Regions from separate parts of the Mesorhizobium sp. P2_F5 genome, predicted to be linked through region 2. Evidence: predicted binding sites of a transcription regulator. Region 2 holds the regulator's gene; the other holds the start of a gene.
What was found. Region 2 encodes LexA, which represses DNA repair genes until DNA is damaged. Its sites were predicted from a motif close to TGTTCNNNNTGTGTTCNG; they were not measured.
Positions count from the first base shown of each region.

Region 1: ruvC (crossover junction endodeoxyribonuclease RuvC) is a predicted target of LexA. The motif match lies at 5,521-5,538, and genes of this name have one in related genera.

Region 1 is NZ_JBFUEY010000010.1:14,291-21,872, forward strand. It holds gene AC1DYO_RS16195 (PH domain-containing protein) at 1-195, opposite strand, end outside; gene AC1DYO_RS16200 (DMT family transporter) at 267-1,178, opposite strand; gene AC1DYO_RS16205 (Lrp/AsnC family transcriptional regulator) at 1,312-1,761, shown strand; gene AC1DYO_RS16210 (N-acetyltransferase family protein) at 1,762-2,220, opposite strand; gene AC1DYO_RS16215 (sulfite exporter TauE/SafE family protein) at 2,405-3,175, shown strand; gene AC1DYO_RS16220 (DUF2269 family protein) at 3,216-3,767, opposite strand; gene AC1DYO_RS16225 (hypothetical protein) at 4,081-4,461, shown strand; gene rcdA (protease adaptor protein RcdA) at 4,846-5,376, shown strand; gene ruvC (crossover junction endodeoxyribonuclease RuvC) at 5,580-6,092, shown strand; gene ruvA (Holliday junction branch migration protein RuvA) at 6,106-6,726, shown strand; gene AC1DYO_RS16245 (AbrB/MazE/SpoVT family DNA-binding domain-containing protein) at 6,794-7,078, shown strand; gene AC1DYO_RS16250 (PIN domain-containing protein) at 7,075-7,479, shown strand; gene ruvB (Holliday junction branch migration DNA helicase RuvB) at 7,476-7,582, shown strand, end outside.
Region 2 is NZ_JBFUEY010000018.1:119,393-126,974, forward strand. It holds gene AC1DYO_RS22730 (ComEC/Rec2 family competence protein) at 1-2,437, shown strand, start outside; gene lexA (transcriptional repressor LexA) at 2,431-3,192, opposite strand; gene AC1DYO_RS22740 (GntR family transcriptional regulator) at 3,406-4,185, opposite strand; gene kynU (kynureninase) at 4,352-5,599, shown strand; gene kynA (tryptophan 2,3-dioxygenase) at 5,689-6,525, opposite strand; gene AC1DYO_RS22755 (AMP-binding protein) at 6,522-7,582, opposite strand, start outside.

The DNA of each region.
Region 1 (7,582 bases), on a different contig from region 2:
CCACGCATAGAAGAAAACCGGCGCGCCCTGGCTTGCCGCCGTGTAGGTCCAGAAAATTGCAAACCCGCACCACAGCAGGCTGAACGGGATGAGAAACATATCGCTGCTGGCGAACAATATGCCTTGCGCGGGAAAACCGCTCCACAAGATGCGTTCGCGAGGCAGCAGCCGTTTCTGAAAGATACCGACGTCCACGTTACCACCCCATCGCATGCACCCATGCTTTCATCGCACGAGTTCTGCCTGTGGTGCAAATCCGTGGCGCATTATCTGCTGACGTGAGCGTTCTGCGCCGGCGTTTTCGACTTCCACAGGGTCCAGCCGAGATTCATGCCGGCGGCGGCAATTAGGATGGCGGCGGCGCCGACGAGCTGGGCCGGATGCAGCCGGTGGCCGAAGGCCATGACATCGACCAGGATCGCCACGACAGGGTAGATGAAGGAAAGCGACCCCTGCAGATGCGTCGGCAGTTTCTGGATGGCGCCATACATCAATATGTAGACCAGGCCGGTGTGGACGACGCCAAGCGTGACCAGCATGGCCCAGCTCCAGGTGTCGGTGGGCAAATGGGCGAGGTTGGCAAAGGGCGCCAGCATGACGACGCCGACGCAGACCTGGATCAGCGCGATCAGATGCGGCGGGGTGCCCTTCAGCTTCTTGGCGACGATTGCCGCGACGGCCCAGAAGAAGGCCGCGCCAAGCGCCATGCCGATGCCGATGACATAATCGGTGCCGACGATGCCGGAACCAGCATCGGGCCCTGTCTGCACGATCAGCAGCATGCCGGCAAAGGCGATGCCGAGCCAGGTCAGCTTGGCCAGGGTCAGCCGCTCGCCGAAGAACAGCGCACCGAAGCCGACCAGCATGAAGGGCTGGGTGTTGTAGACCGCTGTGGCGATCGAGATCGAAGCGCGGGAAAAGGCGCTGAACAGCAACAGCCAGTTGATGACGATCGCCGCACCGCCGAGCGCGGCGATCGCAACAATGCGCAGCGTCAGCCTGCCGCGCAGCAGCCCGAGTGCCGCGCAGGTGACCAGCAGCGCCACCGCGCCGAAGGCACAGCGCCAGAACACCACGTCCATGACGGGCTGACCCGACATGACGACGAACCAGCCTATCGTGCCGATGATCGTCATCGCCGCCGTCATCTCGATCGTGCCGCGCACCGTGCTGTCCATGACAATACCTCTGATATCCGTTGAGGTATGATAATCTCATGCGGTCCTAAGGGTTTATATGTTTTATGAAAGGTGATATACGGTGACCACCTAATTTAATAAGGCGAACTCCGCCTTTTGCGAGGGAATGAAAATGCTGGACGAGCTGGACAGAAAGCTTCTCGACATCCTGATCCGGGATTCCCGAACTTCGCTGAAGGACTTGGCGCAACAGGTCGGGCTGTCGTCGCCGAGCGTCTCGGAGCGGCTGCGGCGGCTGGAAGAGCGGGGCGTCATCCGCGCCTTCACCATCGAGATCGATCCGGAGGCGCTGGGCTATCCGCTGCAGGCGATCGTGCGGGTGCGGCCGCTGCCGGGCAAGCTGCATATCGTGCAGAAGCTGATCGGGGAGATTCCTGAGTTCGGCGAGTGCGACAAGGTTACCGGCGACGACTGTTTCGTGGCGCGGCTCTACGTGCGCTCGATCGGCGAACTCGACAAGCTTCTCGACCGCATCGCCGACAAGGCGGAAACCAGCACCGCCATCATCAAGGCACAGCCGATCCGGCGCCGCCCGCCTCCACTTGGGCAAGCGTCGTTTTAGCTAAAGCTCCAGCTTGTAACCGATGTGGCTGGCCTTGAAGCCGAGCCGGTCATAGAAGCGGTGCGCGTCGTTGCGGCTCTTGTTGGTGGTCAGCTGGACAATTTTGCAGCCGCGTTCGCGGCACTGTTCGACCGCCCATTCCAGCAGGCGTTGCCCCAGCCTTTCGCCGCGCCGGTCGGCGGCGACGCGGACAGCCTCGATCTGGCCGCGCAAGGCGCCCTGCAGCGACAGGCCGGCAAGGTAAGTGATCTGCAGCGTGCCGATCACCTTGCCGCCATCCGTCATCACGGCGAGAACCTGGTTGGGGTCGGCGTCGATGGCGGCAAAGGCGTCGCGATAGGCCTTGGCGAGCGGCTCGGAGGCATCCTCGCGGCTGCTGCCGAGCGGATCGTCGGCGAGCATGGCGACGATGGCAGGCAAGTCGGCTGCTTCGGCGCGGCGGATGTGGAGTACGCTCATTTGTAAAAACCTGATGCATCGGGGATGGCGCCCTTATGCATCGGCGGCAGTCTTGCCGCAAACCTCGAACGGTTAAGTTACAGACAGTTGATGACCAGCATCGCCGGCCGGAATTTCGCTGTCGCGGCGCACGGGTTTCTGGGTTATTGCAGGTCACTATCTTCCCTCCAGCCTCATTCTCCTCATGTCAGGTCTGCTCGCCGATCCGTGGTTCTATGCCGCCGCCATTCCGGCGGTGATCCTCGTCGGCTTGTCGAAAGGCGGCTTCGGCGGCGCCGTCGGCTTTGTCGGCGTGCCCTTGATGGCGCTGGCCATGCCGCCGGTGCAGGCGGCCGCCATCCTGCTGCCGATCCTGTGCCTGATGGACATCGTTTCAGTGTGGACGTGGTGGGGCGTCTATGACCGCAAGATGCTGGTCGACATGATGCCGGGCGCAGTGATCGGCATTGGGCTCGGCTGGCTGACGGCGGCGCTCGTCACTGAAGAGATGGTGCGGCTGATCGTCGGCGCCGTCGCGCTGATCTTTGTGCTGCGCTGGCTCTATCTGCAGTTCCGCCACGGTTCCGACCATGCGGCGGCGCCGAACCGCATCGCCGCCGCCTTCTGGGGCACCGTTGCCGGCTTCACCAGCTTCGTCGCCCATGTCGGCGGCCCGCCCTTCCAGGTCTATGCGCTGCCGATCAGGCTCGATCCGAAGGTGCTTTCGGGAACATCGGCGATCTTCTTTGCGGCCACCAATGCGCTGAAACTGATCCCTTATTTCGCGCTCGGCCAGTTCGACACTGCCAATCTGACGGCGTCCGCCGTGCTGATGCCGCTGGCGCCGCTGGCCACCATTGCCGGCGCCTGGCTGGTGCGGCGCATGCGGCCGGAGATCTTTTATCCCTTCACCTATGCGACCGTGGCCGTCGTCGCGGTCAAGCTGCTGTGGGACGGCATCGCCGGCCTCATGTAGAGGCAAGGACGGCTGACAGCCGCCCTTGCCGGCGGCTGCATCACGCGGCGCTCGGGACCAGCCGGCGGCTACCGCCAAAGGCGAGCGTTGCGCCGGCGGCAATGACCAGTGCCATGCCGGCAAGGATGCCGACATCATGCATGGTTGGCTTGAGCACCATGTCGGCGACGATCACCAGCATGACCGAATAGTCGAAGCGAGCGGTGTTCATCATGCGCTGACCCTCGGCAAGAGCGGCCAGCGTCGCGCCGTCCTTGGCGAGCATGGCGCCCATCCGTTCCCCGATCGGCTTGAAGATGAGCATGCCGATCGAGAAGGTCGTGGCGTAGCCGGCAAGACCGATCAGGATCCAAAGATCGGAAAAACCAACCCAGAAAATGCACATGACGAGCCCGAAGAGCAGCGTCAGCATGGACATCGGCGCGAAGAAACGGCCGCCCAGTTGCCCGCTGGCGCGAATCGCCTGCAGCTTGTCCTCGATGTTGCCGGCGCGCTCGGCAAGCACGCCAAGCAGGAACAGCACGAAGCCTCCCCCGACCCAGAGGATTGCCGAGGTGACGTGCAGAAACTTGACGATCGAGTACCAGTCCATGGTTTGCTCCAAGGTGTTCCGATGATCTGCGGCCGAGCGATTTGCGCCGGCCGTTTCAGAGAAGCGGGCGTTTAGCGCAACGCATGTTTCGGAACGATGTCGCGTCGACGCTCCAGCCTGTTACCGCAGTTTGATCACTCATTTGGCCGCAAGCCTGTGACGACACGCCCGAATGCCAGGCGGCGGTCATTCAAACCGGATAGGCCCTGCGGCATGATCCTGAAACGTACGGGGACTAAGCCGCTCGCGACCGACGCTCCATTCTGGCCGCGCGCGATCGGACCAAGTCTGCGGCAACCAACGAGGGTATCCAATGCAAGGCGTAGCACGAAATTTCTTCACCCTGGCCGTCATCTACGCGCTGTGCGGCATGGCCTTGGGCCTGCACATGGCGATCACCAATGACCATGGGCAGATGCCGACCCACGCGCACACGATGGTGGCGGGCTGGCTGATGTCGGCGGTGTTCGCCTTCTTCTACCATTTGTTCCCTGCCATCGGGCAAAAGACGATTGCCGTCGTCCATTTCTGGCTGACGGCGGTCAGCGGCATCGCGCTGATGATCGGGCTTTATTTTGAACTTGCCGGCCATCCGGAGATCGAGCCGGTGCTGGGCTCTGCCTCGATAGGTTTTTATGCGGCAATGCTGCTGTTCGCCTTCATTTCCCTGCCGGCGGTCTGGAAGAAGGCTTGAGCAAGCTGACGATCGGGTTCCGCGGGCCGTTGTGCTGATACGGCACAGAAGGGCGGCGGTCGATCAAGAAATATCCGCTCCGTTAAGGGTTCATTAAGCTTTACAGGTGTTTACTATGTCCATCCAGTTATCTGGATTCTTACCGAGTGGTTGGAGCCACTTCGTTTGACGCCTCCCTGTTAAACTCCTGAGAGCCGCCTTATCCGCGGCTCTTTTTTTGTCCGCATTTTGGCGTGCCTAGCGCCATCCGCCGGCGTTAACCGTTTGTTAAACATGTGCTTGCCTTCAACCGCGGCGAAGCGCATTTTCAAGCCTCAGTCATCTAGGGTGCCGGCGTGACGGCGAAGAGCCGAATCAGCCGACGGGGCAGTGCAGGGGCGTACGATGAACGAGCCTTCGAAGGGCATCGCGAAAACCATCAAACTGGCGGAACGCCGGGTTTTCTCCCAATCCTTCAAACCGCTTTACCAGGAAGGCATGGGCCTGGTCGAGCAAGCAGCCGAATATCTCGACGGCAAGGGCCGGGCCGAGGCGAAAAAGCTGTCCAGGCTGGCAGCGACGCTCTATGCGGCCGAATCGATGCGGCTGACCACAAGGCTGATGCAGGTTGCCTCCTGGCTGCTTTTGCAGCGGGCGGCAAACTCCGGCGAGATGACCCGCGACCAGGTCGCTTCGGAAAAATCCAAGGTGCGCCTCGACACCGCGTCGGCGCATGACGAAGCGGTGGGCTGGAACGAATTGCCGAAGGATTTCCTCGACCTCGTCACCCGTTCGCTGCGCCTGCAGGCACTGGTGCGCCGCATGGACGAAGAAATCTATGGCGGCGCGTTCGCCGAGACGCCGTCCGCTGTCCGCCGCGTCAATCCGGTTTCCGACCAGATCACGCTGCTGAACACGGCTTTTGCCCGGGGTTAACAGACTGCTTGATAATTCTACTCCGACGGACATCTGAAGCGGTTTGCTGCGCTTCCGGTGCTCACTCAAGTACGCTCCGCTCCGGTTCTCGAAAACCACCCCAGCGGTCTCGTCAGAGCGAATTCTCAAACAGCGTATAGCTCCCGTTTCCGGTTTGTTCACATTTCGCTGGCATCGCTGTCCGCCGGAGGTAGACTTGGCGGATGGGGGAAGCGATTCGCATCATCGGTATCGATCCGGGGCTGAGACGCACCGGTTGGGGCATCGTCGAAAGCCTCGGCAACTCGCTGCGCTTCGTCGCATCGGGCACCGTGCGCTCCGACGACAAGGCGGCGCTGGCGACACGGCTCTGCCAATTGCATGACGGGCTGGCCGAGATCCTGCACGCTGCCATGCCGCAGGAAGCGGCCGTCGAGCAAACCTTCGTCAACAAGGATGCGGTGGCGACGCTGAAGCTCGGCCAGGCGCGCGGCATAGCCATGCTGGTGCCGGCGCGCGCCGGCCTTGTCGTCGCCGAGTATGCCCCCAATGCCGTCAAGAAGGCGGTGATCGGCGTTGGCCATGGCGACAAGAAGCAGATCCACATGATGGTCAAGGTGCTGTTGCCGAAAGCCACTTTCGACACCGAGCATGCCGCCGACGCACTGGCCATCGCCATCTGCCACGCCCATCACCGGCAAAGCGTCGCCTACCGGATGGCGGCGCTGGCATCATGAAAGGCTATTGAGCATGATCGGCAAGCTCAAGGGCACACTCGACGAGATCGACGAGGATTTCTGCCTCGTCGACGTGCATGGCGTCGGCTATGTCGCCTATTGCTCGGCGCGCACGCTGGCCTCGCTGCCGTCGCCGGGCGAAGCGGTGGTGCTGTTCATCGAAACCTATGTACGCGAGGACATGATCCGGCTTTACGGCTTCCAGTCGGTGCTGGAGCGCGAATGGTTCCGGCTGTTGATGACCAATGTGCAGGGCGTCGGCGCCAAGGTGGCGCTGGCCATCCTGTCGACGCTGGCGCCGGCCGACCTCGCCAACGCGATCGCACTGCGCGATATCGCCATGGTCAGCCGAGCGCCCGGTGTCGGCAAGAAGGTGGCCGAACGCATCGTCACCGAGTTGAAGAACAAGGCGCCGGCCTATGCGGGAACCGCCTCCGGCACCATCGGCTTGAAGCAGGAGCTCGGCGAAGGGGTCGCGCCGGCGCCGATCACCGACGCCGTCTCGGCGCTGGTCAATCTCGGCTATTCGCGCGACACCGCAGCCAATGCGGTGGCGGCGGCGCTGAAGACGGCGGGCGAGGACGCGGACGCCTCGAAGCTCATTCGTTTCGGGCTGAAGGAACTAGCGCGGTGAGCGGTTGCTGGAAAATGGAATTCCGACTACCATATAATCAGTAAGAATTTTCTCGGAAAGTAAGAAAATGGGCGCATATGCCAGTCTGACCTCTAAGGGGCAGCTTACAATTCCAAAGGACGTTCGGGACGCGCTCTCGCTCAAGACGGGCGATATGATCGCCTGGACGGTCGTGGACGGCTATCTGGTTGGGACGCCGCGCAATCTCGACTTCGCCGATCTTGCCGGATTTCTAGGTGACCCACCCGGCGGTCCCGCTTCCCTGGAAGAGATCGATGCCGCTGTGAGGGAGGCCGTAGGTCAGCATGTCGTCGGAGACAAGCTGTTGAGCGGAGAAGAGGACGGCGCGTGACGTCGATAGGTATCGATACCAACGTTCTGCTTCGAATGGTGCTGAATGATGATGCCGAGCAGCGGGCAAAAGCCCTCGCCTTTGGTAAACTCCTCAGCGAGGATAACCCTGGCTTTGTGAGTTTGATTGTTCTGGTCGAATTCAGCTGGTCACTGCTTTCGCGTTACCGGCTGCCAAAGGAGCAAGTGTTGGCCGCGATCCAGAGACTGCTCAAGATCAAGACGCTGGTGTTCGAGGATTTCGACGCCATCGTGATCGCGCTCGAACGATCGAATTCGGCCCACGTCGACTTCGCTGATGCGCTGATAGCCGAACACAATCGCAATCTCGGCTGCTCTCATACAGGTACATTCGATCAGAGGGCCGCCAAGTCCATTGCCGGGATGGAATTGCTCGCATGAGCCTTTCCCCCCGCCTCATTACCCCGGAAAAGCACGGCGAGGATGCCGAGCAGACCTTGCGGCCGCAGACGCTTGCCGATTTCGTCGGCCAGGCGGCAGTGCG
Region 2 (7,582 bases):
CACGGATCAAGGCGAGGGCGCTGCGACAAGCGTCAACGAACGCTCCCTGTTTGCCGACAGCCCCAATGCCGAGCCGATCCCCGTCGCGCTGCCCGAGACGCGACCTGGCCTCCGGCCTTTGTCTCCGGATGATGCCACGCCGGTGCCGGTCGTCGCACCGGGATCTGCTGTCCGTCTGCGCAAACTGCTTCGCCGTTCGTCATGGCCTGCAATCCGCCGCAGCCTTGCCGTGGCCGCCGGTACGGAACTCGACCGCGGTGTTGCCTTCCTGCTGGTGCCGGTTTTCCTGGCGGCCGGCGTCATTGCCTATTTCTCGCTGGCCAGTGAGCCGGGCTTTGCCCAGCCAATCGCCATTGTGGTGCTGACGACATGCTGTGCTGTTGTCACGCGGTCGTGGCCGAGGGCGCATCTGTGCTTTATGGCCGCGATGCTGTGCGCGCTCGGCGTCGTTGCCGCCAAGGTCGAGACCTGGCGCGCCGGAACGCAGATGCTTGGCTCCGAGATCCAGACAAGGCTGACCGGGCGCGTCGTCAGCTTGGAGGAGATGGAGAACGGCCGCGTGAGGCTGACGCTCGACGTGATTTCGACCGCTCGCCCCAAGCTGCGCTACGCGCCGGAGCGGGTCAGGCTCTCGGCGCGCACTGTTCCCGCCGATATGACCGCCGGCTCCCTGATCACCGGCTATGCCAGGCTGTTGCCGCCGACCGGTCCGGTGCGGCCGGAGAGCTATGATTTCTCCTTCGACAGCTATTTCACCGGCATCGGCGGCAGCGGCTTCTTTCTCGGCAATCCCAAAACCATCGTCGCGCAGGGACCGCCACCGCCGACCGCACGGCTCTCTTCGGCGATCGAGAATGCGCGCGAGAGTATTGCCGACCACGTCCGCAGCAAAATCGGCGGCGCCGAAGGCGAGATTGCCGCGGCGCTCATTGTCGGCGTGCGCGCCGGCATCCCGGATGAGGTCAACGAGGCGATGCGGCGCACCGGCATCTACCACATCATCTCCATTTCGGGCCTGCACATGGCGCTGGTTGCCGGCACCATCATGGCGTTGCTGCGGGGCGCCTTTGCGCTGTTTCCGGATTTCTCCTCGCGCCGGCCGGTGAAGAAATATGCGGCCGCCGCAGCGCTTGTCTCCATCGCTGCCTATCTCGTCATTTCAGGCATCGTGGTTGCCGCCGAGCGCAGCTTCATCATGCTGGCGGTCATGCTTGTCGCGGTGTTGTTTGATCGCGCGGCGCTCACCATGCGCAATCTGGCGATCTCGGCCATCGCCGTCATCCTGGTGTCGCCGCATGAAGTGGTCGGCCCCAGCTTCCAGATGTCGTTTGCCGCAACCGCCGCGCTTGTCGGCGCCTATGCCGGCTGGGCCGACTATCGCGCCGACAAGGTGAGACCGCCGCCGGCGAAACGCTCCTTTGTCAGCTTCCTGTCGCGAAAATTCCTGCTGGCCATGGGCGGTCTCGCCATGACCTCGATTATCGCTGGCAGTGCTACCTTGCTGTTTGCCATCTGGCATTTTCAGCGCGTGTCGCCGCTCAGCCTGCTCGCCAATCTCACTGTGATGCCGATCGTGTCGTTGATCGTCATGCCCTTTGCCGTGCTTAGCGCGCTGGCCATGCCATTCGGCGCCGACGGGCCATTCCTATATGTGATGGGCAAGGGCCTGACGGCGATGATCGCCATATCGGCCTGGATTTCCGAGCGCTCGCCGGTCGATGCCGTCGGGCTGATCTCCATCCGCTCGGTGCTGCTAGTGGCGGTCGCCCTCGTTATCGCCACCATGGCGACTACCTGGCTCCGGCTCGCAGCCGTGCCTTTCGCACTGGCCGGCCTGTTGACGGTGCCGCAGGTGCGCACGCCTGACGTGCTCATTTCCGAAGATGCGCATCTGGTGGCCATGCCGATCGGCGGCGGCGAGCTCGCTCTCAATCGCGAACGCTCGAACGAATTCACCACCGACAATTGGAAACGCGCACTGAGAGCCGAAACCATTATCCCGCCTGAGATTTTCGAGGCAACAGATACGCGGTTCGATCTCGATCCGCTCGACTTGCCGCCAGGCGCGCCCTTCTATTGCAGGGGCGATCTCTGCATTGCGCGGCATCCATCCGGCGCCATCATCGCGCTGGCGAAGGATCGCAACGCGGCTCGGCCGGCTTGTGCTTTTGCGAGCCTGATCGTCATCGACGATGCCGCCGCCTACAATCCGTGCCGCGACCCGCTGGTGCTGGTCGTGACGAAGAAACAGCTTGCACGCAACGGGAGTGCCGCCGTCTTCTTCGATCCACAATCGGCCGCGACAGCGCCAACGATCCGCTTTGCCGTCGACAAGCCGTATCGCCCCTGGCACGAGCAACGCCGCTTCTCACGCGAAGCGCGTGGTCTGCCGCCTTACAAGCAGCGCGAAAAGTACAAACCTGAGCCGGCTCAGTAGCGCCGGATCAACCCGACCAGCTTGCCCTGCACCTTGACCCGGTCCGGACCGAAGATGCGGGTCTCATAGGCCGGGTTGGCGGCTTCCAGCGCGATCGAGGCGCCCTTGCGGCGGAAGCGTTTCAGCGTCGCTTCCTCCTCGTCGACCAGCGCCACGATGATCTCGCCGGGGCTCGCCGTGTCGGCATTGCGGATGATGACCGTATCGCCGTCGAAAATGCCGGCCTCGATCATCGAGTCGCCCTTGACCTCGAGCGCGTAGTGTTCGCCGCCCATGATCATATCCGGCGGCACCGAGATCGAATGCGTCTGGTGCTGGATGGCGTCGATCGGCACACCGGCGGCGATGCGTCCCATCACCGGGATCGACACCGCGGAAACCGCATCGTCATTGCCGGCAGACATCGAACGCGACGACGAGCCCGGCTTGATCTGGCGGCCGAGACCGCCTTGCCCCACACCGCCTTGGCCGCCTTGTCCGAGACTGCCCTGGATGACGCTTGGCGAAAACTTCCTCGCCGCATTGAGGCCGGGCGCGATCGAGTCGGGCAGCCGCAGCACTTCCAGCGCGCGCGCCCTGTTCGGCAGCCGGCGAATGAAACCGCGCTCCTCGAGAGCCGTGATCAGGCGGTGAATGCCGGACTTCGAAGCGAGGTCGAGCGCCTCCTTCATCTCGTCGAAAGACGGCGGGATTCCGCTCTCCTTCAGGCGTTCATGGATGAACATCAGAAGTTCATGTTGCTTGCGCGTCAGCATCGCGGCCCCCACGGGTTCTGAAACCAGAATCGGAAAAAACAAACCCAGAACAAACACTATCTGTTCCAGTTGTGTTCCGCAACCATTTAAAGTTTAATGAATGTGTTGACGTTTTGTTCAGCATACGTCGGCGCGCGGCAGGCAGCCTGCGCTCGTTTGCCGGCAACGGTGTTGAACGAAGCCAAAGCGCTGAGGGTCGCGCCATCGGCTAGTTCACGCGTTGCCCGATCGCCGCTTCTTTTTCGGGTGCGGTTGCGCCGCATCAACCGCGCCGCCCGGCTCACTCTGGGCATAGACCTGCAGCGTGTAGCCGATGTGAACGGTCATCAGTGTTTTCGCGCGTTCGGCGTCGCGATCAAGGGCTGCTTCCATCAGTGCGGTGTGGTGTTCGATCGCCACGGCGTCGCGCAGGGCCTCCATGGCCTTCTGGTGTCCATCCTTGCGGCCGGCAGCCGCGCGCAGCGTCGGGGCCAGTCCCAGAAAGCGGTGATGGCGATGCAATTGGTCGGAGATCGTCGCATTGAAGCGCAGAAGCCAGCTGGATGTCGCGGCACTGAGCAGCGCCGCATGGAAGGCATCATGTTTTTCGTACCATGCATCGACGGTGTCATCCGAGGGATCGTCGAGAACGGACCCGCACCGTGAGAGACGATAATGGGTGGCAACGATCGCGTCTTCCCACTGACGGTCGCCCTTCTCGATCGATTCCACCAGCAAGGGCAGTTCGACCACCCGCCGTGCGCGCGCCAAGTCCTCGAGCTCCGCCCGAGAGACGGGAGCGACCGCAAACCCACGGTTGCTGATGGCCGTCACAAGCCGTTCGGCCTCCAGCCGCGACAGCGCCTCGCGCAGCGGCGTCCAGCCGATACCGTAGGTGCCGCGCAGCGTGCTCAGCTTCAACGGCGCGGCAGGCGCCAGCCGGGTCGCAAGAATATCGCGCCTGAGCAGCCGATAGGCCGCTTCCGTCTTCGAGGACTGCTCGTCATCCAGCATCGTGACCAATCCGACAGATTGCTCGGCTGATGATTATATATCAAAGCCTTTCATTGCGTAAATTATATATAATGTTTGACAGCTTCCGGAGGACCGCTCAAGATCGCCGGCATGTTTGGGCGGGCAGGCTCCGCCGAGTGCGTTTGTCCACGGAGGGCACCGGATCATGAGCATGACACCCGATCTCGCTGCAATCGAAGCGATGGATGCCGCTGATCCGCTGCGCTCGATGCGTGAACGCTTTGTCTTGCCGGAGGGCGTGATCTATCTCGACGGCAATTCGCTGGGCGCCGCGTCACCAGCCGTCTTCAGCGAACTGCAGCAGGCCGCGACGCGGGAATGGGCGCAGGATCTCATTCGCGCCTGGAACACCGCAGGCTGGTTCAACATGCCGGTGGAACTCGGAGATCAGCTCGGACGACTGATCGGTGCGGCCAACGGGCAGACGGTGGTCTGCGACACAACCTCGATCAACATCTACAAGCTGCTGCACGCCGCGCTCGGCATGCGGCCGGATCGGTCGGTCATCGTTGCCGAGGGCGACAGTTTTCCGACCGACCTCTATATGGCCGAAGGCGTGGCCTCGACCCGGCCGGGAACGCGGCTGCGGCTGGAGGGCGTCGACGCGACGGCAATCGAGGAGCTGATCGACGACAGAGTTGCCGTCATCCTGGTCAACCACGTCAACTACAAATCCGGCCAGTTGCGCGACATGGCGGCGCTGACGCGCAAAGCGCATGACGCCGGCGCGCTGATCATCTGGGATCTCTGCCACACCGCCGGCGCCTTGCCGGTCGAACTTGACCGTGCCAATGCCGATTTCGCCGTCGGCTGCACCTACAAATACCTCAATGGCGGCCCGGGCTCGCCGGCGTTCATCTACGCTGCCGCGCGCCACCATGGCGATGTCCACCAGCCGCTCAGCGGCTGGTGGGGCCATGCGCGGCCCTTTGCCTTCGAACAGGGCTTTGCCGTCGGCAGCGGCATCCGCCGCTTTCTGTGCGGAACGCAGCCGGTGCTGTCGATGCGGGCGCTCAAGGGCGCGCTCGATATCTGGAACGATGTCGACATGGCGGCGGTGCGCAAAAAGAGCATCGCGCTGACCGACCTGTTTATCCAGCTCGTCGAAGCCAGATGCGGCGCCTATGGGCTTGAACTGGAAAGTCCTCGCGACGGCAGCCAGCGTGGCAGCCAGGTGTCGTTCCTCCACCCGCACGGTTATCAGGTGATGCGCGCACTGATCGAACGCGGCGTGATCGGCGATTTCCGGGCGCCGTCGACCATCCGTTTCGGCTTCACGCCGCTCTATGTCGGTTACGGCGACGTCTGGCAGGCGGTCGAAGTGCTGGAGGATATTCTGCGCACCGGCGCCTGGCAGGACGCCCGCTTCGCGGTGAAGACCGCGGTTACCTGAAGCCGGCGCAATTCCAGGAAAAGTGTGACGTGGTTTTCCGGGGAAAAGCGCATAGCGCTTTCCCTTGGGAGTTGCGCCAAACAAAGAGCTCAGAGCCGGGTGCGAACCGTCCAGAGCTCCGGAAACAGCACGACCTCCAGCATCTTCTTCAGGTAGGAGGCGCCTGAGGTGCCGCCGGTGCCACGCTTCAAACCGATGATGCGCTCGACCGTGGTGACGTGGTTGAAGCGCCAGCGGCGGAAGTAATCCTCGAAGTCGACCAGCTTCTCGGCCAGTTCGTAGAGCATCCAGTAGCGCTGCGGGTCGCGGTAGACGGTTTGCCAGGCAACCAGCACTTCTTCGTTCTCTCCGCGCGTTTCGCGCCAGTCCGTGCGCCTAGCGTCGGCGCCTATGTCGAAGCCGTTGCGCGCCAACAGCAGCAGCGCCTCGTCATAGAGCGACGGCGTGGCCAGGATCGCTTCCAGTCTGTCCGTAAGTTCTGGCCGGTGCTTGTGCGGGCCGAGCATGGCGAGGTTGCGGTTGCCGGCCATGAATTCGATGGCGCGGTACTGCCAGGACTGGAAGCCCGAGGATTGGCCGAGCGCGTCGCGAAACTCGGTGTATTCGCTGGGCGTCATCGTGCGCAGCACGTCCCAGGCATTGTTGAGCTGCTCGAAGATGCGCGCGACGCGAGACAGCATCTTGAAGCTCGGTTCGAGGCGGTCGGCGCGGATCGCGCGGATCGCGGCGCCGATCTCGTGCAAGGCCAGCTTCATCCACAATTCCGATGTCTGATGCTGGATGATGAACAGCATCTCGTCATGGGCAGAAGACAGTGGCGTCTGCGCGTCGAGCACCTTCTCCAGGTGCAGATAGTCGCTGTAGGACATTCGCTCCTTGAACGACATCTGCGCGCCATCCGACGCCGGATCGTAGGGCTGGCTCAATTGCTCTTCTCCGCGCGCAACCGGAAGCGCTGGATTTTGCCGGTCTGGGTTTTGGGCAAGGCATCGATGAACTTTACCGAACGCGGATATTTGTAAGGCGCGATCGTTGCCTTGACGTGGTCCTGCAGGCGTTTGACGGCCAAAGCGTCCGGCGCCACGCCTTGCACCAGTACGATATGCGCCTCGACAATCTGGCCTCGCTCGCGGTCCTCGGCGCCGATGACAGCGCATTCGGCGACATCGGGATGCGAAAGCAACGCCGCTTCGACCTCGGGACCGGCGATGTTGTAGCCGGCGCTGACGATCATGTCGTCGGAGCGCGCGGCGAAATGGAAGAAACCGTCCTCGTCCTGGGTAAAAGTGTCGCCGGTGAGGTTCCAGCCGTCGCGGACATAGTCCTTCTGCCTGGCATCGGCCATATAGCGGCAGCCGGTCGGGCCGCGCACCGCCAGCCGGCCTGTCGAACCGCGCGGCAGCTCCCGCATCTCGTCATCGACGATGCGTGCCTCATAGCCGCCGACGGCTTTTCCTGTGGAGGCCGGCTTCATGTCGTCGAAACGGTTGGAGATGAAGATGTGCAGCATTTCGGTGGCGCCGATTCCGTCGAGGATCGGCTTGCCGGTCTTCTCGGTCCATTCCTCGAAAACAGGCGCCGGCAGCGTCTCGCCGGCTGAAACCGCGACGCGCAGCGAGGACAGGTCAGCACCTTCATCCATAGCCTTGAGCATGGCCCGATAGGCGGTAGGAGCGGTGAAGGAAATGGTCGCCCGGTAGGTCTCGATGATGTGGATCATGTTGGGCGGCGTCGCCTGTTCCAGCAGCGTCGCCGCGGCACCGAAGCGCAGCGGGAAGATGGCAAGCCCGCCAAGACCGAAGGTAAAGGCGAGGGGCGGGGAGCCGACGAAGATGTCGTCCGGCGTCACCTCCAGGATTTCGCGGGCGTAGGCGTCGGCGATGATCAGGAGGTCGCGGTGGAAATGCATCGTCGCCTTCGGCACGCCTGTGGTGCCGGAGGTGAAACCGAGCAGCGCGACATCGTCGCGGCCGGTGTTGACGG